DNA from 4 places in the Halopseudomonas sp. L-58 genome. Region 1 is predicted to be linked to each of the others. Evidence: predicted binding sites of a transcription regulator. Region 1 holds the regulator's gene; each other region holds the start of a gene.
What was found. The regulator FliA, encoded in region 1, starts transcription of late flagellar genes. The targets are predictions, from matches to a motif close to CTAAAGTTTNNNNNNNNNNNGCCGNTAA.

Region 1 (7,537 bases):
CTCAAATTCATCGTCGGTAATGTCGTCACCGTCAGACGCCGGCCTGGACGATTCAGCGGCTGCCGGCTTTTCTGCCGCAGCTGCCGGTGCCTTGCCCGGACCATGCAGTTCATCCAGCAGGGCCTCAAATTCGTCATCGGAGATCTCATCCGCGCCGGCGGCGGGCGCTGTCTGGGCAGCAGCAACAGAGGCTGCGGCAGCCGCACTGCCATCACCATGCAGGGCGTCAAGCAACTGCTCGAATTCATCGTCGGTGATGTCACCCTCGGCAGCGGCAGGTGCCGCAGCGTCAGCCGGACCAGCCTCGGGCTCCGGCTCAGGCGCTTCTGCAGCAGGCGGCTCGCTTGTTGCCTCATCCGCCGATGCGGGCTGAGCCAGAGCGGCCAACGCATCCAGCAGAGCAGGCGCAGCAGGAGTCGGTTCCTCGCTCTCTCGCACCTGGGCAAACATGCCATTGACCGTGTCCAGCGCCTGAAGAACGACGTCCATCAACTCGGGCGTGACGGTACGTTCGCCCTTGCGCAGAATATCGAATACGTTCTCGGCGATATGGCAGCAGGCAACAAGGGCATCCAGCTGAAGAAAGCCGGCCCCGCCCTTTACGGTGTGAAAGCCGCGGAAGATAGCGTTAAGCAGATCCATGTCGTCGGGCCGGTTTTCCAGCTCGACCAACTGTTCGGACAACTGCTCGAGAATCTCGCCGGCCTCGACCAGAAAGTCCTGGAGAATCTCTTCATCCGCATCGAAACTCATGCACCCACTCCCCTCGGGCGTGTTATCGGAAGGCCACGCAATGCCGCCTTGAATTTCCATCTCGGCGCTGCGCAGTCACTCAACGTTGCTGCCAGGCAGCGACCTTGAGCAGTCAGACCGGCCGCGCGCTCAGCGTGCGGCAGTTACAGCTGACATCAGAATCCCAGGCTGGAAAGGAGGTCATCAACCTCATCCTGACCGGAAACAACGTCTTCCCTTTTATCGGCATGAATTTGCGGACCTTCACCCCTGGAGGAGGATTTTTTTCCGTCCTCGGGAGATTCACCATGATTGATGCCGGTAATGCGGTCGACCTGTCCCGCCATTCGGACCAGGTTGACCAGGCTCTCTTCGACATCATGCACAAGCGTAGTCACACGCTTGATCACCTGGCCGGTCAGATCCTGATAGTCCTGAGCCAGCAGAATATCGTTCAGATTGGTGGACAGATCCTTGCTGGTCGATTCGGTCTGCTCAAGGAACTCGCCTACCCGGCGGTAGAGGTCGCGAAACTCGTCCGCCGCCATCTCCCGACGCTGCAGCCGCTGCCAGTCTGACTTGAGGGCGTTCGCCTGCTGCCCCAGATCAGCGACCTTGGGCACGCTGGCCTCGACCAGATCCATGGTCCGGTTGGCCGCCTTGTCGGTCAGCTGAACCACATAGTCCAGCCGGTCAGAGGCATCGGATATCTTGGAAGTATCGTTGTCACCACCCAGCGCGTGGGTCGTGTCGATCTGAAAATTGACGATGGCATTGTGCAACGCGCGGGTGAGCTGCCCCACCTCGTGATAAAGACCACGGTCGCGTGCCTGATTGATGGCATGAATGACCAGCAACGCTTCACCGAAGTTGCCGCTCTCAAGGTGACCAACCAGCTGGTGCGCATTGTCCTTCAGCGAATGCTCGAATTCCTGAGCGGTCGCCTGGCCGGGATCCTTACTCAAAGCCATAACCTGTACCCCGGTTGATTATTATTTAGCCTGAACTCGCTCAAAGATTTTTTCGATCTTTTCTTTCAAGGCCTGAGCCGTAAACGGCTTGACCACATAGCCATTGACGCCCGCCTGCGCGGCTTCAATGATCTGATCTCGCTTGGCCTCGGCCGTTACCATCAGCACCGGCAGGTGCTTGAGCCGCTCGTCGGCCCGCACAGCGCGTAACAGGTCAATGCCGCTCATGCCGGGCATGTTCCAGTCAGTCACCAGAAAATCGAAACTGCCGCTCTGCAGCATCGGCAACGCGGTGTTGCCGTCATCGGCTTCGGCTGTGTTGGTAAACCCAAGGTCGCGCAACAGGTTCTTGATGATGCGCCTCATCGTCGAAAAATCATCAACGATGAGAATTTTCATATTCTTGTCCAAGTCGACCTCCGTACAAACCAGGGAATGTGCAGGCCTGCACCCCAAAAACCCATCGCAAATAACCAATCAAGCCGCAAAAGAAGCTCTGATCAATCAGCTGGAAGCCAGCAGGCTGATCGGATGCACCCTCGAAAACGCCACCTGGACGTCCGGCCCGAAGCCACTACCTGTCGAGCAATCCGAGCATTGTCCGGATGTTGACGACAAAATCAATCATTTCGCCAGCTCATCAGCTTCGAGCGCAACCTAGCAGCACATTGACTGTGCAACTGACTGACCCTGGATTCACTGACACCCAGCACGGCGCCGATCTCCTTGAGGTTAAGCTCCTCATCGTAATAAAGCGACAGCAGCAGTCGCTCGCGCTCGGGCAACGTGTCGATTGCCGCGATCAAAGCCGCTCTGAAACGCTCATCCTGCAGCCCGGACGCCGGTTCCTCGCCGCCCTGCACATCTGCCGGCGCACCCGACTCAAGCAGATCATCAAAGCTGAACAACTTGCTGCCGGCGGTATCACTGAGAATCGTATAGTACTCTTCCAGGCTCATCTCCAGCTCGGCGGCAACTTCGTGATCCTTGGCGTCACGCCCGAGCCGCGCCTCGACCGCGCGCATCGCATCACTGACCATCCGCGTATTGCGGTGTACCGAGCGTGGCGCCCAGTCGCCCTTGCGCACCTCGTCCAGCATCGCACCGCGAATGCGGATGCCGGCATAGGTTTCGAAACAGGCGCCCTTGCCGAAGTCGAAATTGCGGGAGGCTTCCAGCAGCCCGATCATACCGGCTTGCATTAGATCCTCCACCTGCACACTGGACGGCAGCCGCCCCAGCAGGTGGTAGGCAATTCGCTTTACCAGCGGCGCATACTGCTCGACGAGTCGATCCTGCTCACCGCGAGAACTCTGTGCTCGTGTATACATGCTCAATCCGCCAGCCTGTGCTGTCATAGGCCAGACCCAGTCGGTTGCACCAGACGTTCGACGAAGAACTCCAGGTGTCCTCGCGGGTTGGCCGGCAGCGGCCAGGCATCAACTTTCTGTGCAATGGCGCGAATTGCCAGCGAGGCCTTGCTGCGCGGAAAAGCTTCAAACACCGCGCGCTGCTTTTGCACTGACTTGCGCACCGCCTCATCAAACGGAACGGCTCCGACATACTGAAGTGCAACGTCAAGAAATCGATCCGTCACCTTGGCGAGCTTAGCAAACACCATGCGGCCCTCCTGCGGCGTGCCGACCATATTCGCCAGCACGCGGAATCGGGTCATCCCGTAATCACGGTTGAGCAGCTTGATCAGGGCGTAGGCATCGGTAATCGACGTTGGCTCGTCACATACCACGACGAGCACCTCCTGCGCCGCCCGCACGAAGCTGACTACCGAATCACCAATGCCGGCCGCCGTATCGACGATCAGCACGTCGATATTGTCACCGATCTCGCTGAACGCCTGAATCAGGCCGGCATGCTGCTGGTGGTTGAGGCTCACCATGTTGGCGGCCCCCGAGGCGGCCGGCACAATACGAACGCCGCCGGGGCCGGTGACCAGAACGTCACGCAGATCGCACTTGCCCTCCAGCACGTCGGCCAGCGTTGCCTTTGGCTTGAGCCCCAGCAGCACGTCAACGTTGGCGAGACCAAGGTCAGCGTCGAGCAGCACAACGCGCCGTCCCATCTCCGCCAGAGCAAGGCTGAGATTCACCGACACGTTGGTCTTGCCGATGCCACCCTTGCCCCCGGTGACCGCGATTACCTGAACCGGATGTTTGCTGCCCATCTGCGCTGATTACCTTAATCCTGTGAAATTGCTTAACTGGCCCGCTGGCTGTTCATCATACCGGCAAATACGTCGGCCATGGTCTGATCTGCCGGCGCATCATTACCAGCCATACTAACTGCACGACTCACCAGCTGATGCCCAACGGCACGACTGATATCGTCGGGAATGCGCTGGCCATCTGCCAGATAGGCTACCGGCAAACCCTGCTCCATCGCCAGCCCCAGCGACTCACCGAGCGTTGCGGCCTCGTCCACTTTCGTCAGAATGCAGCCCGACAGACCGCACACCTTGTAAGTATGGTAGGCCGCTTTCATGACTCGGTGCTGGCTGGTCGCCGGCAGCACCAGCAGATTGCGTACCCGACGCCCCTGACTGGCCAGGGTGTCGAGCTGGCCGCGCAGGTAGGGATCGTTGGCCTGCAGACCGGCGGTATCAATCAGAACCAGGCGCTTGCCGGCGAAATCGGCCAGCACGTCATTGAGATCCTGCTGTTCATCTACCACCTTGACCGGCACATTGAGAATGCGGCCCAGGGTGCGCAACTGTTCGTGCGCGCCGATACGATAGGTATCCATGGTGACCAGAGCAACGTGCTGACTGCCGTGCTTGAGCACGTAACGCGCAGCGAGCTTGCCCAGCGTAGTCGTTTTGCCGGCACCGGTGGGGCCGACTAGCGCGATCACGCCGCCGGCATCGAGCGGCTCTTCGCGCAGCACCGGCACACGATGCGCCAGATAGGCCAGCAGCATGCGCCAGGCCTGACGTGGATCACTCACGTCAGAAACCTGACGCAGCAGATCCTGACTGACCTCGGCCGGCAAGCCCATCTGGGTCAGACGGCGCCAGAGACCGGCCTGTTTCGGCTTGTGCTGATTGAGCTGCCCCCAGGCCAGCCCCCCCAGCTGAGACTCCAGCATTTCCCGCAGCCCGGCCAGTTCGGCGCGCATGGCGCTGAGGCTGGCATCTTCAACGGCCGCTGCCGCCGGCGAGCGCTCCGCAGCAGGCCGGCTGGCTGCAGCCGGCGCCGCCGGCTCAACCGGCTCCTGAATCAGCCGATCCAGCAGATCACGGGCCTCCACAGAACCCTGGCGAGCCGCGTGGCGCATGCTGTCACCAAACAGCTGACGATTGACCAGCGGCTGATCGTGGGAGGCCATCTCGCCCACCTCCAGCTCGGCGCGCGCGGCAACGATGCGCTCCTGGGTCTTTTTCAATTCAGCATCCAGACCCGGTGTCGGTGCCGTCAGACGGGGCGCCTCGTAGTCCAGCGCAGCGGTCAGCTCAACGCCACCGGCCACCCGGCGATTGGCGATGATCGACGCATCAGCGCCCAGCTCATCGCGAACCAGCTTCATCGCCTGGCGCATGTCTGCGGCAAAGAAACGTTTGACTTTCATGGCTGACCTCGTCGCTTTTCTGGCACCGCCCGCTGGCGGTTGCTGTCATTCATTCAGAGTGCTGCAGTTCAGTTCTGGCCAACCGTCGCAATGATGGTGACCTGCTTGCTGTCCGGAATTTCCTGGTAGGACAGTACATGGGCGCCCGGGGCTGCGTAGCGTACAAACTTGGCCATCATCATTCGGATCGGCCCCGCTACCAGCAGTACTGCCGGCTTGCCCTGCACTTCCTGCCGTTGCACGGCATCAGACAGTGAGCGCTGCAGCTTCTCGGCCATGCCAGGCTCCAGCAACATACCGTCGTCGGCGCCCTGACCGGCCTTCTGCATACTCTGTAGCAACATCTGTTCCAACCTTGGCTCCAGCGTGATCACAGGCAGCTGAGAGTCAAGCCCCACAATGCTTTGCACGATTGAGCGCGACAACGCGACACGCACAGCGCCGATCAGCGCGCCGGTATCTTGACTCTTGTTCGAGTTGTTGGCGATGGCCTCGGCGATGGTCCTGATGTCACGAACCGGCACCTGTTCCTGCAGCAGCCCCTGCAGCACCTTGAGCAGGTTGGACAGGGAGATCAGCCCCGGCACCAGCTCCTCGGCCAGCTTCGGCGAGGCCTTGGCCAGCACCTGCATGAGCTGCTGCACTTCCTCGTGACCAATCAGCTCGTGGGCGTGCTTGTAGAGAATCTGGTTGATATGGGTGGCAACCACGGTGCTGGCGTCAACCACGGTATAGCCGAGTGACTGCGCCTGATCCTTCTGGTTAGGCTCAATCCAGACTGCGTCCAGACCAAACGCCGGATCCTTGCCGGGCACACCCTTGATCTCGCCAAAAACCTGACCCGGGTTGATCGCCAGCTCACGGTCGGGGTAAATCTCGGCCTCGGCCACACCCACGCCCATGAGCGTCAGGCGGTAGGCATTGGGCGCCAGATCGAGGTTGTCGCGGATATGTACCGAAGGCATCAGAAAGCCCAGATCCTGCGAAAGTTTCTTGCGAACGCCCTTGATCCGCGCCAGCAGTTGCCCACCCTGATTGCGATCAACCAGCGGGATGAGCCGATAACCGACTTCAAGCCCGACCATGTCAACCGGGGTCACATCATCCCAGCCAAGCTCACGGGCCTCCGGCGCCTGAACGGCCGGCAGCTGGGCCTGCTGACGCTCTTCCTGCACCTTTTCCTCCTCCTTGGCCTGCTGACGCTTGGCGATGAGGTAGGCGCCCGCCGCCGCAATCGCACCGAGACTGAGAAAAGAGAAGTGCGGCATACCAGGGATAAGCCCCATGACGATCAGGATGGCCGCAGCCACCGCCAGCGCCTTGGGTGAAGCAAACATTTGACGCTGAACCTGCGCCCCCATGTCTTCCGAGGAGGAAACCCGGGTCACCATGATCGCCGCAGCAGTCGAAAGCAGCAGCGACGGGATCTGGGCAACCAGGCCATCACCGATGGTCAGCAGCACATAGATGCGACCGGCCTCGGCAAACGGCAGCCCGTGCTGCGCCATGCCGATAGCCAGACCACCAATCACGTTGATGAACAGAATCAGCAGGCCGGCGACGGCGTCACCGCGCACGAATTTGCTGGCACCGTCCATGGAACCGTAGAACTCGGCCTCCTGGGCCACTTCCTGACGACGCGCCTTGGCCTGATCCTGATCGATCAGACCGGAGTTGAGATCGGCATCGATTGCCATCTGCTTGCCCGGCATGGCATCCAGGGTAAAGCGCGCACTCACCTCGGAAATTCGGCCTGCGCCCTTGGTGACAACCACGAAGTTGATGATCATCAGGATCGCGAACACCACCAGACCAACGACGTAGTTACCGCCAATCACCACCTCACCGAAGGCCTGGATTACCTTACCGGCCGCATCCCCACCCTCGTGGCCATACAGCAGCACTACACGGGTCGAGGCCACGTTGAGCGCCAGACGCAATAAGGTCGAGACCAGCAAGATGGTCGGGAAAACGGCAAAATCCAGCGGCCGCAGCGCGTAGGCGCACACCAGCAATACGACCAGCGACAACGCAATATTGAAGGTAAACAGTACGTCGAGCAGAAATGGCGGGATCGGCAGCATCATCATGCCGAGCATCACCAGCAGCAGAATCGGGATACCCAGACTGCCGTGGCGCAAGCCGGCCAGATTGGTCCGCATATTTCCCATCAGTTGCGCGCGATCGACAGCCATTGGCGAAAAAGTCCCCAGATCAAATATTTGACGCAGATTGCGTTGTACCCGGGACTA
Region 2 (7,537 bases), on a different contig from region 1:
GCCGGCGACGGAGGTGAAATGGTGACCCCACAGCACGAAGCGGTTGGTCGGAACGAAGTCGATGCCATCCTCGAATTCGTGCGCTGGCGTACGAAAATCCGGGTCGAGGCGATAGATCCGGTTGGCAATGAAACGGGAGTAGATGAAGTACCCCAGGGTCATCAATCCCAGCCCGATCAGTAGCAAAATGGCTGCGCTCATGCTGTGGCTCCAGTGTTATAAGTTTTGTCGGATCGCCTGTCGGAGCATCTGCTCCGCCGCACTGCCTACTATAGCCCAGGGCGGGCCGGCGGGTCGCCGGGAGGAACAGGGCAATGTGAAGCAGGCACGCAGCAGCCTGATATCAGGTCAGTAGGTCAACGGCTTGCCAGATACAGGCCGCACCCAATCAGCAGCCCGCCCCCCAGACGTTGAAGCCCCCGGCCCTGGCGGGGCAGGGCAAGGCGACTGCCAAGCACTGCATAGAGTGTCTTGACCAGCAGCAAGGCCACTGCGGTGGTAATCAGTACTTGCAGCGCTACCCCGGACGACAGTGGTGTGGTTACAAACAGAGGCAGGAAGCTGGCGTAGAAAATCAGTGCCTTGATATCGCCGAGGGTAAGCAGCAACCCCGCGATCAGACTGTGCCAGCTGCTGCCGGTCGAAATGGGCAACGCCTGCTTTGTATGCGGTTGACGCCACAGGGACCAGCCAAACCAGATCAGGTAGGCCGCTGCCAGCCAGCGCAGCAGGTTGAACACCCCGCCCAGGCTGTCGATTACCACCTGCCAGCCCGCCAGCGCCAGCGCGGCCAGCAGCAAATCGCCGAGGGTGATGCCGATTGCTGCCGCAACACCCTGGCCAACGCCGTATCGGGCACTGCGCACAACGACCAGCGCCACACTGCTGCTGGGCAGCGCCGCCAGCACCGTCAGGGCAAGAAACAGCGAGAGCAGCTCGCCGGCGTTCATCAGTGGATGTGTGGCTTGAGCACCCGGTCACGGCTGGCCGGGTAGCGTTCAAGCAGATGTGCCGGGCGAGTCGGGCGGGTGACCAGGTTGCCGCCGCAGTTCGGACAGCAGCCTGCGAAGCGCTGCGCGCAGTCGTGGCAGAAGGTGCATTCGAAGCTGCAGATCAGAGCATCGGATGCATCGGCGGGCAGGTCGCGGTCGCAGCATTCACAGTTGGGGCGCAGTTGCAGCATGGCAGATACCGGCAAGATGATTATTTGCAGTTATAGCAGCGGCTGATGCCCGATGAAACCCGCTGTATATGGTGTAGTCTCATCCGTTAAACCCAGTCAAACGTGAGTAACACCATGCAGAACCTGACCATTGATATCGTCTCCGACATTGCCTGCCCCTGGTGCGCCATCGGCTATGCTCGCCTGGAGCAGGCTCTGGCGGCGCTGGAAGGCGAGGTGGGAGCAAAGGTGGAGTGGCACGCCTTCGAGCTCAATCCCGATCCGGCCCAGCGGCCGATGCCGATTGTCGAGGCGCTGTGCCGCAAGTACGGTCGTAACGAGGTCGAGGTGCGGGCGGCGCAGGATGACATGATTCGTATCGCCACCGGTCTCGGGCTGAATTTCACCCATATGCAGGAACGCTACACCGCCAATACCTTCGATGGTCACCGCTTGGTGAAGTGGGCGGCTGAGCACGATCGTCAGACGGCGATGAAACAGGCCCTGTTCGACGCCTACTTCGGAGAAGCAAAGGACGTCAGCAACAGGGACGTACTGCTCGATGCCGTGTGTGCCGCCGGGCTCGATGCGGCAGAGGCCGAGCAGGTGTTGACCAGTGACAGGTTCGCCGACATTGTTCGCGCCGACGAGGCGCACTGGCAGCAGGCGGGTATCTCGTCGGTACCGGCCTTCGTGATCAACGGCCAGTACCTGATTTCCGGGGCACAGGAACCGGATTATCTGGTTCAGGCGCTGCGCGAGATTGCCGGGCGCCAGGGGGCGTCGGCCTGAGCGTCAGAGGGCCCTGATATGGATTTGGCAGGATCTGCAGCAAGGGTGAAATATTCTCCTGTCATCATGAGGCTTACGGATGTCCTTACAGAAGGTATGTCATGGCAACTGCCCCCTCATCTGAAACCCTGCCTCCGGGCCCGTCTGATCTGAGTCGCCGAGAGGCATTTCGCTTTTGGCTGAAGCTGGGGTTTATCAGTTTCGGTGGCCCTGCCGGGCAGATCGCATTGATGCATGACGAGCTGGTTTCCCGGCGTCGCTGGTTATCCGAGCGGCGTTTTTTGCACGCCCTGAACTACTGCATGCTGCTGCCCGGGCCGGAGGCGCAGCAGTTGGCGACCTATCTGGGCTGGTTGCTGCATCGCAGTTGGGGTGGGGTGGTGGCTGGGCTGCTGTTTATTCTGCCATCGCTGGGTTTGCTGATCTTGCTGGCCTGGGTGTATCTGGTTTACGGCGACGTGCCGCTGATTGCAGGGGTGTTCTACGCGATCAAGCCGGTGGTGGTCGTCGTGGTTGTTCAGGCGGCCTGGCGGATCGGCGGTCGGGTGTTGCATAACCGCTGGCTCTGGGCAATTGCGCTGGCCGCTTTCGCAGCGATATTCGCCTTGCAGCTACCTTTTCCTCTGATCGTGCTGGCGGCAGCGTTGGCTGGCACCGTTGGCGGGCGATTGCTGCCGTCGGCCTTTTCGCCTTCTACGGCCGCTCACGCGCCGTCTGATGGCGGCGGGGATGCGCTGTTGAATGATCACAGCCCGATACCCGAACATGCCCGCTTCAGCTCATGGCGTTTGGCGAAGCTGCTGCTGATCGGAGCTGCGCTTTGGGTCTTGCCGATGGGGCTGCTGACGTTATGGCAAGGCTGGCATGGGCCGTTGACCCAGATGGCCTGGTTCTTTACCAAGGCAGCCTTGCTGACCTTCGGGGGGGCCTATGCTGTGCTGCCCTATGTTTATCAGGGTGCTGTACTGCAATACGGCTGGCTCTCGCCGCTGCAGATGATCGACGGGCTGGCGCTGGGCGAAAGCACCCCGGGGCCTTTGATCATGGTGGTGGTGTTTGTCGCGTTTCTTGGTGGCTATCAGGGCGCATTTTTAGGTGCTGATCAGGCGCTGGCTGCTGGCATGCTGGCGGCGCTGCTGGTCTGCTGGTTCACCTTTCTGCCGTCGTTTCTGTTTGTGCTGGGCGGTGCGCCGCTGATCGAAGCTACCCGTGGCGAACTGCGTCTGACTGCCGCCCTGACTGGCGTAAGTGCTGCTGTTGTGGGCGTTATCGTCAATCTGGCGCTATTTTTCGGCTGGCACGTTGTCATGCCTGCCGAGACTGCCGGGCCGGACTGGCTGGCACTGGGCATCGGGCTGATCGCGGCCGGTCTGCTGTTTGGGAGGGGCTGGACGGTGCTGCAGACCCTGCTGCTTGGTGCTGCAGCAGGGCTCTTGCTGGGTGTATCAGGGCTGTTGTCCTGATACCGCTCAGGCGGCTGAGGTCGCCGGGCCGCCGAGGCGGTTCATCAGGGTGCGCAGCAGCACGCCGTAAAGCGGCAGGAACAGCAGCATGCTGATGAGCAGTTTGATGGCATAGTCGACGGTAGCGATCTCGACCCAGTGCTCGGCCATGAACGGATTGCTGCTGTGCCAGAAGGCGACCGAGAAGAAGGCGAAGGTGTCTGCCAGGTTGCCCAGCACGGTCGACAGGCTTGGTGCGATCCACCAGGCCTTGATACGGCGCAGCCGGTCGAATACCTGGATGTCCAGCAACTGGCCGATCACGTAGGCAACGAAACTGGCCAGCGAAATGCGCAGCACGAAGTCATTGAACGACAGCAGTGCGTCGATGCCGCGGTAGCTGCCTTCCTGAAACACCACCGACACTACATAGGACGCAACCAGCGCCGGCAGCATGACGCGCGCAATAACGCGGCGCGCAGCCTGTTTGCCGAGCAGGCGAACGGTCAGATCGGTAGCCAGGAAAATGAACGGAAAGCTGAAGGCGCCCCAGGTGGTGTGGTAACCGAACAGGGTGATCGGCAACTGCACCAGGTAATTGCTGGCGATGATGATGGCAATGTGAAAACTGATCAGCAGTGCGAGCGCGCGGCGCTGCATGCCGGAGGTAAGTACGGTCATGGTCTGTCCTTTTTTACGATTCGAGTCTGCTGACTCGCCGTTTTGTCAGATGGGGTGAGGGAACCCATGTCGTTCGGGGTCGAACGGCGCGCAATTGTACCGGTTTTGCACGGATTGACCAGCGTATTCGCTGCATTCCGACCGGCGGGGCAAGCTCGCCGGCCGGAATCTGCTTACTTGGCAGCTTCGTACAGGCCCTGAACGCGGGGAGCAGCAGAGCGCAGTGTCTCAATACGGCCGGAGGAAGAGGGGTGGGTGCTCATGAATGCCGGTGGCTCGCCCTGCGATGCGGCCTGCATTTTTTGCCACAGAGTCACGGCGGCCTGCGGATCGTAGCCGGCGCGTGCGGCCAGCTCCAGGCCAATCAGATCGGCTTCGCTCTCGTTGGCTCGACTGTTCGGCAGCGTCAGGCCATATTGCACCGCCATCTGAGCAGCCTGACTTCCGCCTTCGCCCAGGCCCAGCAGGGCGCTGGCCAGTTGGGTGCCCATCTGGGTGGCATAGGCTCGAGAAATAGCCTCGCGGCCATGCTCGCGCAGGGCGTGGGCAATCTCGTGCCCCATGATCTGGGCTATTTCGGCATCGGTCAGTTGAAGGCGATCGATAATTCCCGAGTAGAACAGAATCTTGCCGCCGGGTGAGCAACTGGCATTGAGCTGGTCATCCTTGATCAGGTTGACTTCCCAGTCCCAGCTGCTGGCATCGGGGCGGAAGTGCGGGACCTGTGCGATCAGCTTGGCAGCGATACCATTGAGTCTGCGCACGGTGGCAGCGCTGGTATTCAGCAGCCCCTGCTTTTTGGCTTCAGCCAGGGTCTCGTTGTACGACTCGGCAGCCATCTGGTTGACCTGCTCGCTGGACAGGCCGCTCATCATATACTGGGTGCGGTTGACGCCGACGTTACCGCCTTGAGTGGTCTGCACGCTCTGACAGCCAACCAGCAGCACAACAGGCAGGAGAAGGGTGAATCGCAGTCGCATTGGGCTCTTCCTTGCAAAACGAAGTTGAAATTCGGCCGATGCTCCGCCTGGAAGCACCGGCCCCGCGTTATCGGTTGGCAGCGTCTTCGATGCTGTCGCCGACCTTCTGAATGTCCTTGCCCAGCCCTTCCATCGTGTTGCAGGCGCTCAGGCCGGCAAGACTGAACAGGACAGACAGCAGCAGTACCCGTGATCTCTTCATGCTCTATTCTCTCATCAGGCGTAAAATATTATTGCAGGCCTCTGGGGAACAGCCCCGCGGGCATTCAACGGTGAAAGATTACGTTATTGGACCGGTATTTGGACAATTGTATGCAACGGGCTGCAGATTTTTATGCTGTGGCCGATATTACGGATGAACCGGTGTCCTGCGCCGCTCTGTCGTTCCCGCGTCGAGGTATTTCATGAAATTCAGGTCAATTCAGCTTTCCATTACTGTGCTGGCAGGTGCCTGTCTGTTTATCGCTGTTGGCGTCATGACGCTTTACTCGGTTTATTCCGCCGAACGCAGTCAGGCGTTGGTGCAGGAACGGTCGCGGGTGTTGATCGATGATCTGGTCAGGGACCGCGTGATGGCGATAGCGGGTGGTGAACAGGCGCGTATTCGTCGCTATCTGGAGTATCCGCTGACGGTAGCCACGCAATTGGCGCAGCTCAACTCGATGTTGGGACAGATTCAGGATGACGGGATGCCGGCGTTGATGATGGGGCGCGAGGAAATGACCCGCGTAATCCGCATGACGCTGGAGCAAAGCCCGCAGCTGTGGGATGCCTACGTCGGCTGGGAGCCAAACTCGCTGGATAACCTGGACAGCTTTTTTGAGGGAGTTGAAACCGACGGCTACAACGGCACAGGGCGCTACATGCCCATGTGGTTCCGTAACGAAAACGGCACTCTGTCGCTGGAAGCACTCGGCGATATGGAGAATGAAACCATCCTCGAAAATGGCGTGCGTGCCGGTGAGTATTACCTCTGCCCCCGTGAGACGCTGAAGCCCTGTGTGATCGACCCAGCCCCTTATGAGGTTGGCGGCAAGACAGTGTTGCTTGCCTCCTTTACTGTGCCGATCGTCAGCGACGGTGAGTTCATGGGTATCGCCGGTGCCGATCTGTCGATGGAGTTTCTGCAGCAGATGCTGCATGAGAGCAATCAGGATCTCTACGACGGCCAGGGCGAGCAGGCTCTGGTGAGTGCTTCCGGGCGGCTGGTTGCGTTCACGGGCGAGGGTGCCAAGCCGGGCGATCATGCCTCTTTGGTGCTTGATCAAATGGAAATGGACGCCATTGCCGCTGTGGGCAGGTCCAACGAGCCGCTTTTTCAGATCGAGAGTGAAGGTGTGGATCATCTGCAGTTGATCATGCCGGTCACGCTGCCGGGCACAGATGTGCGTTGGTCGCTGCTTATCAAGTTACCGCTTGCGGTGGTCATGCAGGACTTCAATCAGCTCGATACCGAGCTGACTGACATGCGCCAACAGGACTCCATGCTTTTGACCGGCATCGGTCTGCTGGTTGCGCTGGCGGGTCTCGGTGTGATGGTGTTGCTGGCTTACGGTCTGGCCAAGCCCGCGCGCCAGCTGGTAGCCATGCTGGACGATATTGCCAAGGGCGAAGGCGATCTGACCAAGCGTCTCAATGTGGAGCGGGCGGATGAGCTGGGTGATATCGCCCGGGGCTTCAATGCGTTTCTCGACAAGCTGCAGGGCATGATTCGTGAGGTTGTCGGTTCGGTTCAGCAGGTCACCGATGCCTCGGAACACACCGCCGACATCGCGCTGCGGACCAATGACGGGGTACAGCGTCAACTCAGCGAGATTGATCTGGTCGCGACGGCCGTGACAGAAATGACTGCGACCGCACAAGATGTTGCACGTAACGCCTCGCAGGCGGCCAGCGCGGCTCAAAATGCCGACGGTTCCGCTTCGCACGGACGTGAGGTGGTGCGGGCAACGTCCGAAACCATTCAGAACCTCTCGCAGGATATTCAGCGTGCGGTCGACAGCGTGCAGGCACTGGCACGCGACAGCGAAAATATCACCGGTATTCTGGACACCATTCGCGGTATTGCAGAACAAACCAACCTGCTGGCGCTGAATGCGGCCATCGAAGCGGCTCGCGCCGGTGAGCAGGGTCGCGGCTTTGCGGTGGTTGCCGATGAGGTTCGTAACCTGGCGCAGAAAACCCAGAGCTCGACCGAAGAAATTCAGCATATGATCGAGCAGCTGCAGAATGGAACCCGCGAGACCGTCAAGGTGATGGAGCAAAGCCGTGCCCGCACCGATCAGAGCGTACTGCAGGCGGAAGAGGCGGATGCAGCCTTGACCTCGATTACCCAGGCAGTATCAGTGATCAATGATATGAACAATCAGATCGCGAGTGCCGCCGAGGAGCAGAGTGCGGTTGCCGAGGATATCAATCGCAACGTCATGACCATCGACACGGTCGCCAAGGATGTGGCCAAGGGTGCCGATGAGGCCTCC
Region 3 (7,537 bases), on a different contig from region 1:
CATGCCCTGCAACAAACCGATCAAGGTAAAGCGGTTGCTGTTGTAGATCTGTCCGGGGCTCAGCGGCTGCCCCGGCTCGACCAGCTCGTCACCGGTCGATACCACCGCTACCCGCAGCGGCGTGCGGACCCCGACCTGATCAATCCCTACCGAGGCAATTACCCCCAGATCCTGCGGTCTCAGCCGGATTCCGGCAGCCAGCAACGGCTGACCGGCAACGACGTCCTGCGCTTGGCGTCGGACGTTGTCGCCGGCAGCCACCGGCTCCAGCAGGCGCACTCGGCCATCCGCCAGCAGCTCGGTATTCTCCTGCATCTGCACGGCATTGGCGCCAGCAGGCAAGGGTGCACCGGTAAAGATGCGTGCACAGGTGCCAGGTTGCAGCGCCGCCGGAGCAACCCCGGCGGTGATGCGCTGACTGACCGGCAGGCCATCAGCCATCGCCTGCGCCAGATCAGCCTCGGCCAGCGCGTAACCGTCCATCGCACTGTTGTCCCAGGGCGGTACGTCGATGGCAGAACAGACCGGCTCGGCCAGAACCTGGCCGAGCGCATCGGTCAGCGACAACACCCGCACGGGCTGCTGCTGATGGGCGGCCGCGCTGGCGAGCAGCCGCTGCAGGGCCTCGGCAACCGGCATCAGGCTCATGCGCGGCGACCGTCCTGATCCGGATTGCCCAGATGCTGCACGAAGTTGCACGGGCGGGTACGACTGTCCAGCTGGGTTTCGAGAATCCGCGTCCAGGCCGTGCGGCAGGCATTGGACGAGCCCGGCATGCAGACCACCAGCGTGCGGTTGGCCAGCCCGGCCAGCGCGCGGGATTGCAGCGTGGACGTGCCAATGTCTTCATAGGAGACCTGACGGAACAACTCACCAAAGCCATCGACCTGCTTGTCCAGCAGCGGCGCGATGGCCTCCGGAGTGCTGTCACGGCCGGTGAAGCCGGTGCCACCGGTAATCAGCACGACCTCGACTGCCGGGTCGGCGATCCAGGCCGACACCAGTGCGCGCATCTGGTAACGGTCGTCGGGCAGCAGTTGGCGATCGGCCAGACGATGACCAGCGGCGGTCAGACTGTCCGCCAGCAGCTGGCCAGAGGTATCGGTTTCCGGGGTACGGGTGTCGCTGACGGTCAGCACGGCGATGCCAAGGGCGGCGAAGGGAATATCGGGTGAGCAGCTCATGGATGGATTCCTTGCGTTCGGGTAATGCCGGACGGCAATCAGCAGGGGCGCTGCTTTCGTCCGCTACAGGCCCGGTGTTATAACACAGACCACACCAGCCAGAGCATTGAACATGTCAGCATCACCCCGTATCAGCGCCCTGCTGCTGGCCGGCGGCCAGGGCCGCCGCGTCGGCGGTGCAGACAAGGGCCTGCTCGCCTACCGCGGCGGCCCTGTCAGCGCCCATCTGAGCGCGCTGTTGCGCAGCGTGGCCGATGAGCTGCTGATCAGTTGCAATCGCAACGCCGACCAATACCGGCAATGGGCCGACCAACTGGTGACCGACAGCAGCACGGACTATCCTGGCCCGCTGGCCGGCATTCTGAGCGGCTTGCGCCAGGCTCGCGGCGAGCAGCTTTTGGTGCTGCCCTGTGATATGCCGTTGATCGATCAACCCTTGCTTGAGCAACTGCTTTGCCAAGCCGATCCTGACCGTCCGGTGTTTTTTCGCACTGGTGAGCAGCCCCAGCCGCTGCCCTGCCTGATCCCGCGCGGGCTGCTGCCGGCGCTGGAATACGCCTGGCTGCAAGGGGAGCGCAGCCCGTTGCGCTGGTTGCGAACAATGGACGCGATCTGCCTCGATCTGGCCGCTGACGAACCGCGCCTGACCAGCGCCAACACCCCTACCCTGTGGCTGGCGTTGCAGTAACCCTGTGAAAAACAGTCGATTTTTTTTCGTTTGCCTCTTGTGCGATGACAAACTTTAGGTAAAATGCCGCCCACAACGGAGCGTAGCGCAGCCTGGTAGCGCGTCTCGTTCGGGACGAGAAGGTCGCTGGTTCGATTCCAGTCGCTCCGACCAACAGCAAAACCCCTGACTCATTGAGTCAGGGGTTTTTCTTTTTCTGCCATCTGAGGTCTGTTGCCGCTTCGCCTTGCCTGGCCGAAGAAGGGTCTCCGGCAGGCAGATGAACGCAACGGCGACAGCTCTAATCAAGCATCTCACGCAACACATGGTGCAGAATGCCGCCCGCCTTGAAGTAGGCGATCTCATTGACGGTATCGATTCGGCAGAGCATCTCGAAGCTCACACTCTTACCATCATCACCGGTCGCCTCCACCGTCAGCCGCTGCCCCGGCTTGAGCTCATCGCTGATGCCGTTGATCTCGATCTGCTCGTGCCCGGTCAAACCCAGCTCGGCCACGCTCTGACCATCCACAAACTGCAGCGGCAACACCCCCATACCGACCAGGTTGGAACGGTGGATGCGCTCGAAGCTCTCGGCCAGCACGGCCTTCACACCGAGCAGATTGGTGCCCTTGGCCGCCCAATCCCGGCTTGAACCGGTGCCGTACTCCTTGCCGGCCAGCACCACCAGCGGCGTGCCATCCTGCTGATAGCGCATGGCTGCATCATAGATCGACATCCGCTCGCCGGAGGGCACATGAATGGTCTCACCGCCCTCCTCGCCACCGAGCATCCGATTGCGGATACGGATGTTGGCGAAGGTGCCGCGCATCATCACTTCGTGGTTACCGCGCCGCGAACCGTAGGAGTTGAAGTCGGCCGGCTCCACGCCAAGCGACTGCAGGTACTCACCCGCCGGCGAGCTTGCCTTGATATTGCCGGCCGGCGAAATGTGGTCGGTGGTAATCGAATCACCGAATACCGCCAGCACCCGCGCCCCGGTAACCGGCTGCAGGGATTCTAGTGGCTGGTCGATGGCATCAAAGTACGGCGGGTTTTTCACGTAGGTTGAGGCATCATCCCAGGCATAGGTCTTGCCCTCGCTGACGCTGATCGAGCGCCAGTGATCATCACCAGTGAACACATCGGCATAGCGGGTCCGGAACATCTCGTCTTCAACCAGCGCCACGGCCTCGGCGATCTCGCTGTTGGTCGGCCAGATGTCCTTGAGAAACACCGGACGGTTGTCCTGATCCAGACCAAGCGGCTCGTCACGCAGGTTGATTCGGGTGTTGCCAGCCAGCGCGTAGGCCACCACCAGCGGCGGCGAAGCCAGCCAGTTGGCCTTGACCTGCGGGTGCACTCGACCTTCGAAGTTACGGTTGCCGGACAGCACCGCCGACACGGCCAGATCGTGTTCGCTGACAACCCGGACCACCTCGTCGGGCAGCGGCCCGGAGTTGCCAATACAGGTGGTGCAGCCGTAGCCCACCAGATTGAATCCGAGCGCATCAAGACTCTCGGTCAGACCGGCTTTGTTCAGATAGTCGGTCACCACCTTGGAGCCTGGCGCAAGCGATGACTTGACCCAGGGCTTGCGCTGCAGGCCCCGCTCTACAGCCTTTTTGGCCAGCAAACCGGCGGCCATCATCACACTCGGATTGGAAGTATTGGTGCAGGAGGTAATCGCGGCGATCACCACGGCGCCGTGGTCCAGCGGGTATTCCTTGCCATCCAGCTGCACCGTGGCATGGGCATTCGGGCCGCCGACGGCGGTACCGGCACCGCCTTCACTTTCCAGCCGAGCCTGCTCGGTATCAGCCGGTGCGAGCTGCAGCGCCAGCAGTGCATCGAAGGCTTCGGGCACATCCGGCAGGGCCACCCGATCCTGAGGTCGACGCGGACCGGCCAGGCTGGCCTCCACAGTACTCATGTCCAGGTGCAGGCTGTCGGTAAACGCCGGCTCGTCGCCCGCCTCGCGCCACAGTCCCTGCGCCTTGCAATAGGCTTCTACCCGCTGCACCACCGCATCAGGGCGGCCGCTGAGGCGCAGATACCGCAGAGTTTCCTCATCCACCGGGAAGAAACCGCAGGTCGCACCGTACTCCGGCGCCATGTTGGCAATGGTCGCGCGATCCGCCAGCGGCAGGTCGGCGAGACCATCACCGTAGAATTCAACAAACTTGCCGACTACGCCCTTGCTGCGCAGCATCTGGGTAACGGTCAGCACCAGATCGGTGGCGGTGATGCCCTCGCGCAGACGGCCGGTCAGTTTGAAACCGATCACTTCCGGGATCAGCATCGAAACCGGCTGCCCGAGCATGGCCGCCTCGGCCTCGATACCGCCGACGCCCCAGCCCAGTACGCCCAGCCCGTTGATCATGGTGGTGTGCGAGTCAGTGCCGACCAGGGTATCAGGCCAGGCCCACTGCTCACCGTCCACCTCGGCGGCCCAAACGGTCTGGGCCAGGTACTCCAGATTGACCTGGTGACAAATGCCGGTGCCCGGCGGCACCACGCGAAAGTTCTGAAAGGCCTTTTGCCCCCAGCGCAGGAATGCGTAACGCTCACCGTTACGCTGCATCTCGATTTCGACGTTGTCATGAAAGGCCGAGTCGCTGGCAAAGCGATCAACCATCACCGAGTGGTCGATGACCAGATCGACCGGCGACAGCGGATTGATCTGCTCCGGATCGCCACCAGCCCGCGCAACCGCATCACGCATGGCGGCCAAATCCACGACCGCCGGCACCCCGGTAAAGTCCTGCATCAACACCCGCGCCGGACGGTACTGAATTTCACGGTCGGATCGACGCTGCTCCAGCCACTGACTTACGGCGCGAATATCATCCAGCGTGACCGTCTCGCCGTCCTCATTACGCAGCAGATTCTCCAGCAGCACCTTGAGCGACTTGGGCAGTTGCTCTATGCCGCTCAAGCTGGCGGCCGCGCGCTTCAGCGAGTGGTACTGGTAGTGCTCGCCGGATACATCCAGCTTATCGAGCGTACTCAGGCTATTGGCTTGGGTCATGCGATAAACCTCCTTGCACCGGCACGCTGCCGGTATGGATTGCTATACTCTGCGGCACGGTTCGGCGAAGCCTCTGGCAGAGGCCCGCGACGATGGCACGTGATCTTCCAAAGCTAGCAGACAAAACGCCGCACAACATTTGAAATGCAGCCCTACAGCCATCGAACTCACTGCCGATATACCAGCTTAGACAACAGTCAGTCCGCTACTGCTCCCGGACAGACACTCAAGGACATTCGCCGATGCGTAACAATCAACCCGTAACCCAGCGTGAACGAAGCTTTGCGGCGGACCAGCGTCTGATCTCGACCACCAATCTCAAGGGCGTCATCACCTATTGCAACGATGTTTTCGTCGAGATCAGTGGTTTTACCCGCGAGGAGCTGGTCGGCACATCTCACAACCTCGTGCGCCATCCTGACGTTCCGCCAGCGGTCTTCGCTCATATGTGGGCCGACCTGAAAGCCGGCAAGGCGTGGATGGGGATCGTCAAGAATCGCTGCAAGAACGGCGACCATTACTGGGTCAATGCCTTCGTCACGCCGATCTGGGAAAACGGCCAGATTACCGGCTATGAATCAGTGAGGGTCAAACCCACTGCCGGTCAGATCGAACGAGCCACCGCGCTTTACCAGCGCCTGGCTCGGGGCGGCAATGCAGTTCAGGGCGACTTTGCGGGTATGGCCCTTCAGGTCCTGCCATCGGTCCTGGCCATGGCAGCCAGCGGTGCCGCCGGCACCCTGTTCGGCTGGCCGGGCGTGGCCGTCGCAGCCCTTGCCGGCGTGCCGGCAGGCTATGCGATGAAATCGGCACTGGAACACCGCCTGCAGCGCATCGTCAAAATGGCCGGTAACAGCATCAGCGATCCCCTGCTGGCGCAAATGTATACCCCGTTTCGCGGCGCAATGGGCCAGTTGGAGATGGCGATTCACAGCCAGCAGGCTCGCCTGCAGACCTGTCTTACCCGGGTTGGTGACAGCGCGGCACGCCTCAAGGAACAGGCGCAGGAAGCCAGCGAGATTGCCCGTCGCAGCAGCGAAGGTCTGGCCCAGCAGCGCGCCGAAACCGACCAGGTCGCAACCGCGATCAACCAGATGGCAGCCGCGACTCTGCAGGTCTCCGGCAACGTACAAAGTACAGCTGAAGCGACTCGCGATGCGGCCGATCTGGCCGTGCAGGGCAAGCGGCTCGCCAGCAATGCACGAATCGCCATCGAGAACCTCTCCGGCGCAGTTGACTCGGCCAGCACGGTTACCAATAAATTGGCATCCGATGCTCGCGAGATCGGCACCGTGGTGGACGTCATCAAGGGCATCGCCGAGCAAACCAATCTGCTGGCACTGAACGCCGCCATCGAAGCGGCCCGCGCTGGTGAGCAGGGTCGCGGTTTCGCCGTGGTTGCCGACGAGGTTCGTGCCCTGGCCAGCCGTACCGCCGAATCGACCGAGCAGATTCACAGCCTGATTGCCAACCTGCAGCAGGCCGCCCAGAGCACCGTCGACACCATGCAGGCCGGCAACGAGCAGGCCGAGCGCGGTGTCGCTCAGGTCGCTGAAGCCGATGAGGCGCTGGAGGGGATTCGCCAGGCTATCGAGCGCATCAACGAGATGGCCGGTCAAATCGCCAGCGCTGCCGAGGAACAGAGCAGCGTTGCCGAAGAGATCAACCGTAACGTCACCAATATCGCTACTCTGGCAGACAGCACCGAGAAGCAGGCCAGCCGCAGCGCCGAGCTCAGTGGCGAACTGGCCAATACCGCGCAGCGCCAGGTTAATCTGGTCGAACGTTTCAACCGACGCTGACCTGCTATCTTGCCCAGCGCCGGCCGAGTCAAGCTCGGCCGGCCGACCTCACTGCCCCCCATACCCCTGCTTTCCGACAAGCTTATGCTGCCGTCACTCCGACGTTACCCACCCGTCTGGCGACGGTGCTAAACTGCCTGCCTTTGCCTGTGAAACAAGGATATATCCATGTGCGGAATCGTCGGTGCCACCGCCCAGCGTGACATCACTCCCATCCTGCTTGAGGGTCTGCGGCGTCTTGAGTACCGCGGCTACGACTCGGCTGGCGTCGCAGTTGTAGACAGTGCCGGCACCATTCAGCGCATACGTGCCGTTGGCAAGGTTGTCGAGCTGGAAAACGCACTGCAGGCCAAGCCGGTAAGCGGCCACCTCGGTATCGCCCACACCCGTTGGGCTACTCACGGAAAACCGGCAGAACACAACGCACACCCTCACCTGTCCAACGGACTGGCCATCGTCCACAACGGTATCATCGAGAACCACGCTCCGCTGCGCAAACAGCTGCAGGATCTGGGCTACAGCTTTACGTCCGAAACCGATACCGAGGTCGTCGCTCACCTGCTGGCGCACCATTTTGCCAAAACCGGCGACATGCTCAGCGCGTTCCGCAGCACCCTGGGCGAGATTCACGGCGCCTACGCACTCGCCGTGATTCACGACTCCGAACCCGGGACTCTTTACTGCTCGCGCATGGGCAGCCCGCTGGTGATCGGAGAAGGCAGCGGCGAACATTATCTTGCCTCCGACCCGTTGGCGCTGCTGCAGGTCACCGATCGCTTCCGCTACCTGGAGGAAGGCGACTACGCTCGCATCACGCTGACCAACTGCGAGATATGGGACCGCGCCGGCAACT
Region 4 (7,537 bases), on a different contig from region 1:
TGCTGCCCCTTCAGCGCAGTCAGGCGGCCGGGATGGGAAAGCAACCTGGCCGGCTCGTCAAACTGTTCCAGATGCTGGAGCAGCGCCTCGATGCATTCCGCATGCAAATGATCGAGCGTCGGCAGGTGGGCGCCCAGGCAGTCGAACCCGGTGTCATTAATCAGCAGCAGGCGCAGCCGTTGCCTCACCTCATTGGGGTTCAGCCCAAGGTGACGCTGCATATTCAGCAATTGCTGCTTCAGGTCCGGCACGTCCTTGCCCCCAAGCGCGCCCGACTTATCCTCGGGCAAAAAGAATGGTGATGCATTTGTGATCTCTGTATCACTGCATGAAAACCAAAAGCGCCCGGCAGGTCAATCCCCTGAATACGTCAATCTAGACGTCGCTGACCGGTTCGAGATGACGAACCATCAGCTGCAGGCTCTGACGCCCGCGAAATTCGTTGATATCCAGCGTGTAGGCCAGCAGCACCCGACTGACGGATGCATTGGGCCAGCACTGCGGGTCAATGTTGAAGGCAATCGCATCAAGAGGCTGCGCAGTGCCCGGCACACGCAATACCAGCTTGAGGTGCCGTTCGCCGACCAGCCGTTGCTGCAGCACCTGAAACTCGCCATGAAACAGCGGCTCGGGGAAATGCTGCCCCCAGGGCCCGGCTTCGCGCAGGGAGGCGGCGATATCCATCGACAGATCACTGGCCTGCAGCTCGCCATCGGAGAGCAGCCGCCCGGTCAGATCCTCAGCCTGCAGCTGACGTCGCACTTCAGCATCAAAGGCCGCGGCAAAGGCCGGAAAATCCGCCTCACGCAGTGACAATCCGGCCGCCATGGCGTGACCACCAAACTTGCTGATCAGCTCGGGGTGACGCGCCGCGACCGCGTCCAGTGCATCACGGATATGCAGCCCGTTAACCGAACGCGCCGAGCCCTTGACCATGCCATCTCCTGCATCGGCAAAGGCGATTACCGGGCGATGAAAGCGGTCTTTCAGGCGCGAGGCCAGAATGCCGATCACCCCCTGATGCCATTCCGGGTCGTACAGACACAGCCCGAACGGCAGCGCAGTTTCGTCCAGCTGCATGCTTTCCAGGGTCTTCAGCGCCTGCTGCTGCATGTCGCGCTCGATTGCCTTGCGGTCACGGTTGAGTGCGTCCAGTTCACGAGCCATATCCAGCGCCAGCGACTCGCTGTCAGTCAGCAGGCATTCGATACCCAGACTCATGTCGTCCAGCCGACCGGCCGCGTTCAGACGCGGGCCAACAATAAAGCCGAGATCGGTCGATACCAGCCGCTCGCGCGGGCGCCCGGCCACCTCCAGCAGCGCGCGAATCCCCGGGCGGCAGCGCCCGGCACGAATGCGCGCCAGCCCCTGATGCACCAGAATGCGGTTATTGGCATCCAGCGGCACCACATCCGCCACCGTACCAAGCGCCACCAGATCCAGCAGTTCGGCCAGGTTCGGCTCCGCTCGCCCGGTTTCGGCAAACCAGCCACTGTCACGCAGCGCCGCCCGCAGCGCCAGCATGACGTAAAAAATCACCCCGACGCCGGCCATCGCCTTACTGACAAAGCCACAACCGGGCTGGCTCGGATTGACGATGGCATCGGCTGCCGGCAGCTGTTCGCCGGGCAAGTGATGATCCGTCACCACGACCTGCAACCCGGCCGCCTTGGCGGCAGCAACGCCGTCGATGCTGGAGATGCCGTTGTCGACTGTAACCAGAACCTGCGGCGAGCGGGTCAGCGCTACTTCAACAATTTCCGGCGTCAGACCATAGCCGTACTCGAAGCGGTTGGGCACCAGATAGTCGACCTGCGCCGCACCCAGCATGCGCAACGCCAGCACGGCAACGCTGCTGGCCGTGGCGCCGTCGGCGTCGAAGTCACCCACAATCAGGATCGACTGGCGCGAACGCAGCGCCTGCTCCAGCACCGCGACCGCCCGATCAATACCGAGCAGGCCGTTAAACGGCAACAGAGCCTGCAACCTCCGGTCCAGCTCTGCCTCGTTCAGCACGCCGCGGGCGGCATACAGGCGTGTAAGCAGCGGCGGCAGACTGCCCAGAGCGGGCAGCGCAGGCGGCAAGGGGCGAGTTTCTATCTGCATCGGCTCAACGCTCGCCCTGCAACCATTCGATCGGCAGCTCGTGCTGCAGATCGCCATCGCTGACGTACAGTACGCCATCGCTGATCATCACACCCCAGTCGATGCTGCGCGGCAAATCGGTAGACAGCGCCTGCAGAGGCTCCTCGGGCAGGGCCGCCACATTCAGGTTGGCCAGCGACGCGACAGCAGACAGCTGCTTGCTGATCCATACCCGAGTATTGCCATACACCAGCACCGATACCTTCTCGGCACGGCGCGAACACCAAGTCATGCGATCGGCATCGGGTTGACCAACCTCAATCCAGTGTTCGACCCGGTCATCCAGGGTTTTCAGCCACAGTGCCGGTTCATCAACATCCGACAGCCCGCGACCGAACGTCAGACGCTCGTGGTACCAGAGGGCGTAGGCCAACAGGCGAACCGCCAGCCGCTCTTCGGTCTCCGACGGGTGACGGGCAACGGTCATGCGCACGTTCTCGTACACACCCAGGTCGGTGTCGGTGATATTCAGCTGAACCTTGTAAGGGGTTGCCTGCAGGGCCATCGCAAATGTGTCCATCAGAAAAACGGGCACGCAGTGTAGCGTATTCACCCCGCCAATGCCGTGTGCAGCACAATATGGCAAAACGCCATAAAAACTGGCCAGCGATGCTGCCGAGGGTATACTTGATGCACCCCTAAGCCACGACAGCCGATGATGCTCCTACTCCTTGTCACGCTTGCGATCATTGTCCTGCTGACCGGTGCGGCGCTCTGGCGCGAGCACCGGCGCGCAAGGACCTTTCGCCGGTTGCTGGACCTGTCCCCCAACGGTCTGCTGATCCTGGACCGCCGCCAGCGGGTACGCTGGCACAATCCTGCCGCCGCACGCCTGCTCGACCCCGCTGAGAAAACCGACCCGACCGGCCAACCGATAACCCGCTGGCTACCGATGCTGGATACGCTGCCGGCGCCGATGCAGCGCATGGAGACACTGCTGCGCAGAGGCGACCAGCAAACTCAGCAGGACTTGACCCGGCTGCCCGATATCGGTCGCCAGCGGATACTGCTGCTGCACCCGACGGCAGAGCAGCAAGCCGGCAGCGAGGCCATGGAGCGCTTCAAGCGCAGCCAGTACTTCGCCCGCATCGGCACCTGGGATTGGGATATCGGTACCGATCGACTGTACTGGTCGGAAGCCATCTACGGCATGTTTGGCTATCAACCGGGCGAAGTGACGCCTTCCTACAGCCTGTTCTGCGACAGCGTGCACCCGGAGGACCGCGAGCGGGTCAAGGCCGGCGAACAGCGCTGTATCGACACCGGCGAAAACCACGACGAGGAGTACCGGGTCATCTGGCCGGATGGCAGCGTGCACTGGGTTCGGGAAACCGGCAACGTGGTCAAGAACGAACACGGGCAGCCGGTCAAGATGATGGGTGTCGTACGCGATATCACCGAAGAAAAGCGCTCGGTTCGGGAACTGGAACAGCGCGCCCACCAGGACCCGCTGACCGGCCTGCCCAACCGGCTGATGCTGGAGCAGCGACTGTTTGAAGCCCTGACCAGGGCCAGAGCCCGGCAAACGCGTCTGGCTCTGGTGTTTATCGACCTGAACCAGTTCAAGGCAATCAACGACCAGCTCGGCCACGCCAGTGGCGACGAGGTGTTACTGGCGGTTGCCCAGCGTCTGCGCAGCGCAGTGCGCAGCTCTGACATGGTCGCCAGACTGGGCGGGGACGAGTTTGTCGTCCTGCTCGAGGGGCTATCGCGCAGCAGCCGGGTAACTGACGAGGCCCACCAGATCAGCGAGAAACTGTTTGCCAGTCTCGCGCCGGTGATCACCCTGCAGGGCCGCGACTACCGTATTGGTGCCAGTCTGGGCGTTGCCCTGTTCCCCGATCATGCCGCCACCCTGGACAAGCTGATCCATGCCGCCGACCTGGCCATGTACAGCGCCAAGCGCAGCGGCAACAACCAGTACCGGCTGGGCGAGGATCTCAATACCCACGCCCACACCCTGACGCCCTGATACCAGATTCAGCACCGAAGACGGCCAGCCAGCGTAATCACTCCCACCAGCAGGGCACCGGCGGCCACCCCGAAACCGGCATTGAGCAGGGTTGGCAGCAGACCATCCAGCACGGTGCCGATATAGGGCAGGTCCGCCGCCCGCTCGGCGCTGTCCTCGATCCAGTGATGCACTACCGACAGGCCGTGCGTCAGGATACCCCCGCCGACCATAAACATCGCAGCCGTCCCCACGACCGATAACGTTTTCATCAGCCAGGGTGCCATATCGAGGACGCCCTGCCCGAGTCGCTGCAGCAACGGACTGTCCTTGCGGGTCAGCGCCAGCCCGCCGTCATCCAGTTTGACAATACCGGCAACCAGCCCGTAGACGCCGATGGTCATCACCACGGCAATTCCCGCCAGCACAACCAACTGTTTGACGAAATCGGCGTCGGCTACCGTACCCAACGTGATGGCGATAATCTCGGCGGAGAGGATAAAGTCGGTGCGCACCGCGCCAGCAATCTTGGCTTTTTCCCGTTCAACCAGATCCACCTGCTCGTCCTGCAGCGTCTGCCGGTGCTCGGCCTCGGTGTCATGCAGAAACCGGTGTGCCAGCTTTTCTGCGCCCTCGTAACAGAGAAATGCCCCGCCCAGCATCAACAGCGGCGTGATAGCCCAGGGGGCAATGGCGCTGATCAGCAGCGCCGCCGGCACCAGAATCAGCTTATTGCGAAACGAGCCCCTGGCTACGGCCCACACCACCGGCAACTCCCGTTCGGCCCGCACACCGGCAACCTGCTGAGCGTTAAGCGCCAGATCGTCACCCAGCACGCCCGCCGTCTTCTTGGCGGCAACCTTGGTCATGACCGAGACGTCGTCCAGTACTGTTGCAATATCATCCAGTAACACAAGCAGACTGCTAGCCAATTCATCCTCCTGATCAATTTGATGCACAGCCCCGAGCACAGGCCTGAGGCGCGTAAAAAAAACGGCCTGACGCCGGAGTATTGGTTCAAGTCCGACGCATGTCGGCCGATTCAGTTATACCCTGCAAGCACGCTCATCTATCCGCGCCACCAAGAGGTTGTCATGTTCGGAGCACGTCTCAAAGCAGAGCTTCAACGAAGTCAGCAACTGCTCGCAACCCAGTCGCACATCCTCAATGCAATCCGCAAGAACATCGCCTGGATCGAATTCACCCCAGAGGGCGAGATTCTCGATGCCAACACTGCGTTCCTGAACGTTGTCGGCTATCAGCTTGAGGAAGTGCGTGGCCGCAGGCACAGCCTGTTCTGCGCACCGGAACTGGTCAACAGTAACGAATACCGCCGCTTCTGGCAGCGTCTGGCCAGCGGCGAGAGTTTCAGTGACCGTTTTGATCGCATAGCCAAAGACGGCAAACAGGTTTGGCTGGAGGCGAGCTACATCCCGGTCATTGGCGCTAACGGGCGGGTATCGAAGGTAGTGAAACTGGCCTTTGATATCACCCGGGAAGTACAGGCCGAACAGCAACACCAGAGTCTGCTGAATGCCATCAATCGGTCAATGGCGGTGATTGAATTCACCCGGGACGGCGAGATCGTCACCGCCAATGACAACTTCCTGCGCACCATGGGGTACCGCCTGGACGAGATCAAGGGCAAGCACCACCGGATGTTCTGCAGCCCCGAAGTCGCCAGCAGCAGACAGTACGAGCAGGCCTGGCAGCGCCTGAACCGGGGTGAGTTTCTCTCGGACATCTTCCAGCGCATAACCCGCAGCGGCCAGATCATCTGGTTGCGCGCCACCTACAACCCGCTCTACGACGCCAGCGGCAGGCTCTATGGCTTCGTCAAGTTCGCCAGTGACATCACCGCCCAGATCGAACGCCGCGATGCCGAATCCGCCGCGGCCAAACTCGCCTTCGAGATCGCCGCTGAAACCGATGGCAGTGCGCGCGACGGCGCGGCAACCGTGCAGGAAGCGATCGATGTAGTGCGCTCTATCGCTGGCGATCTGGACAATGTGTCCGAACAAATCAATGCGCTGAACAGTCAGTCCGAGCGCATCAACAGCATCGTTCAGGTCATTCGCGGCATCGCTGACCAGACCAACCTGCTGGCCCTCAACGCCGCCATCGAGGCCGCCCGCGCCGGCGAGCAGGGGCGCGGTTTCGCCGTGGTCGCCGACGAAGTGCGCAACCTCGCCGCGCGCACCGCCCAGGCCACCCTGGAGATCAACGAGGTGGTGCAGCAGAACATGGAGCTGGCCCATCGCGCGGTCGACGGCATGGCCGGCAGCCGCAGCAAGTCGGAACAGGGCGTGGTGCTGGCCAACCGGGCCGGCGAGGTGATGCTGGAGATCCGCGACGAGGCGCAGCGGGTGGTCGATGCCATCGGCCAGTTTGCAGAGGCGATCAAGCACTGAGCAGCGTTCCGCGGCCGCCGCCTTTGCCCTACACTGGCGGCCCAGCCACCGCATCCGGAGCCCGTATGAACGCCGCCAAACCCCTCGCCGGCCTCAAGGTCATCGAACTCGGCACCCTGATCGCCGGCCCTTTCGCCGCTCGCATCTGCGCCGAGTTCGGCGCCGAGGTCATCAAGGTCGAGTCACCCAATGGCGGCGATCCATTGCGCAAGTGGCGCAAGCTCTACGAGGGCACCTCACTGTGGTGGTTTGTGCAGGCCCGCAACAAGCAATCGCTGACCCTCAACCTGAAAGATCCCGACGCCATCGATGTGCTCAAACAGCTGCTCGGCGATGCCGACATCCTGATCGAGAACTTTCGCCCAGGCACGCTGGAAAAGCTCGGGCTGGGCTGGGATACCCTGCATGCACTCAACCCGGGGCTGGTGATGGTGCGGCTGTCCGGCTTTGGTCAGACCGGCCCGCAAAAGGACCAGCCCGGATTTGGCGCCGTTGGCGAATCCATGGGCGGGCTGCGCTATATCACCGGTTTCGAGGACCGTCCGCCGGTGCGTACCGGCATTTCCATCGGTGACTCCATCGCCGCGCTCTGGGGCGTGATTGGCGCGCTGATGGCGTTGCGGCACCGGGAGGTCAATCAAGGCAAGGGCCAGATTGTCGACGTCGCGCTCTACGAAGCCGTCTTCGCGATGATGGAAAGCATGGTGCCCGAATTCGATGTAATGGGCTTCGTGCGCGAGCGCACCGGCAACATCATGCCCGGCATCACCCCCTCCTCCATCCACACCTGCAGCGACGGCAAGGCAGTACAGATCGGCGCCAACGGCGATGCCATCTTCCAGCGTTTCATGCGCGCCATTGGCCGTGATGATCTGGCCGCCGACCCGACCCTGGCCGACAATGCCGGCCGTGACGCCAGACGCGACGAGCTGTACACGCTGATTGACCGCTGGGCCGCCAGCCTGCCACAGGAGCAGGTATTGCAGGTGCTGGAACAGGCCGAAGTCCCCGCCAGCAAGATCTATTCAGC

Region 2: a site for FliA is predicted at 5,380-5,407, ahead of AC13EY_RS11335 (methyl-accepting chemotaxis protein). Genes of this name have one in related genera too.
Region 3: a site for FliA is predicted at 5,035-5,062, ahead of AC13EY_RS07720 (methyl-accepting chemotaxis protein). Genes of this name have one in related genera too.
Region 4: a site for FliA is predicted at 5,113-5,140, ahead of AC13EY_RS12735 (methyl-accepting chemotaxis protein). Genes of this name have one in related genera too.

What each region holds. Positions count from the first base shown of each region.
Region 1 is NZ_JBSXON010000028.1:37,927-45,463, forward strand. Features, by position in the region: gene AC13EY_RS01765 (chemotaxis protein CheA) at 1-753, opposite strand, end outside; gene AC13EY_RS01770 (protein phosphatase CheZ) at 909-1,697, opposite strand; gene AC13EY_RS01775 (chemotaxis response regulator CheY) at 1,725-2,102, opposite strand; gene AC13EY_RS01780 (RNA polymerase sigma factor FliA) at 2,324-3,061, opposite strand; gene fleN (flagellar synthesis regulator FleN) at 3,058-3,885, opposite strand; gene flhF (flagellar biosynthesis GTPase FlhF) at 3,918-5,285, opposite strand; gene flhA (flagellar biosynthesis protein FlhA) at 5,354-7,480, opposite strand.
Region 2 is NZ_JBSXON010000065.1:145,986-153,522, reverse strand. Features, by position in the region: gene AC13EY_RS11375 (carbon starvation CstA family protein) at 1-201, opposite strand, end outside; gene AC13EY_RS11370 (LysE family translocator) at 357-950, opposite strand; gene AC13EY_RS11365 (DUF1272 domain-containing protein) at 950-1,183, opposite strand; gene AC13EY_RS11360 (DsbA family oxidoreductase) at 1,298-1,954, shown strand; gene chrA (chromate efflux transporter) at 2,056-3,417, shown strand; gene AC13EY_RS11350 (7-cyano-7-deazaguanine/7-aminomethyl-7-deazaguanine transporter) at 3,424-4,077, opposite strand; gene AC13EY_RS11345 (M48 family metallopeptidase) at 4,251-5,057, opposite strand; gene AC13EY_RS11340 (entericidin A/B family lipoprotein) at 5,125-5,259, opposite strand; gene AC13EY_RS11335 (methyl-accepting chemotaxis protein) at 5,462-7,537, shown strand, end outside.
Region 3 is NZ_JBSXON010000052.1:46,819-54,355, forward strand. Features, by position in the region: gene AC13EY_RS07695 (molybdopterin molybdotransferase MoeA) at 1-648, opposite strand, end outside; gene moaB (molybdenum cofactor biosynthesis protein B) at 645-1,184, opposite strand; gene mobA (molybdenum cofactor guanylyltransferase MobA) at 1,297-1,872, shown strand; tRNA gene AC13EY_RS07710 (tRNA-Pro) at 1,949-2,025, shown strand; gene acnA (aconitate hydratase AcnA) at 2,153-4,882, opposite strand; gene AC13EY_RS07720 (methyl-accepting chemotaxis protein) at 5,125-6,684, shown strand; gene glmS (glutamine--fructose-6-phosphate transaminase (isomerizing)) at 6,853-7,537, shown strand, end outside.
Region 4 is NZ_JBSXON010000069.1:162,315-169,851, forward strand. Features, by position in the region: gene AC13EY_RS12710 (putative bifunctional diguanylate cyclase/phosphodiesterase) at 1-251, opposite strand, end outside; gene recJ (single-stranded-DNA-specific exonuclease RecJ) at 376-2,106, opposite strand; gene AC13EY_RS12720 (YaeQ family protein) at 2,111-2,650, opposite strand; gene AC13EY_RS12725 (diguanylate cyclase domain-containing protein) at 2,801-4,117, shown strand; gene AC13EY_RS12730 (DUF808 domain-containing protein) at 4,126-5,028, opposite strand; gene AC13EY_RS12735 (methyl-accepting chemotaxis protein) at 5,191-6,507, shown strand; gene AC13EY_RS12740 (CaiB/BaiF CoA transferase family protein) at 6,573-7,537, shown strand, end outside.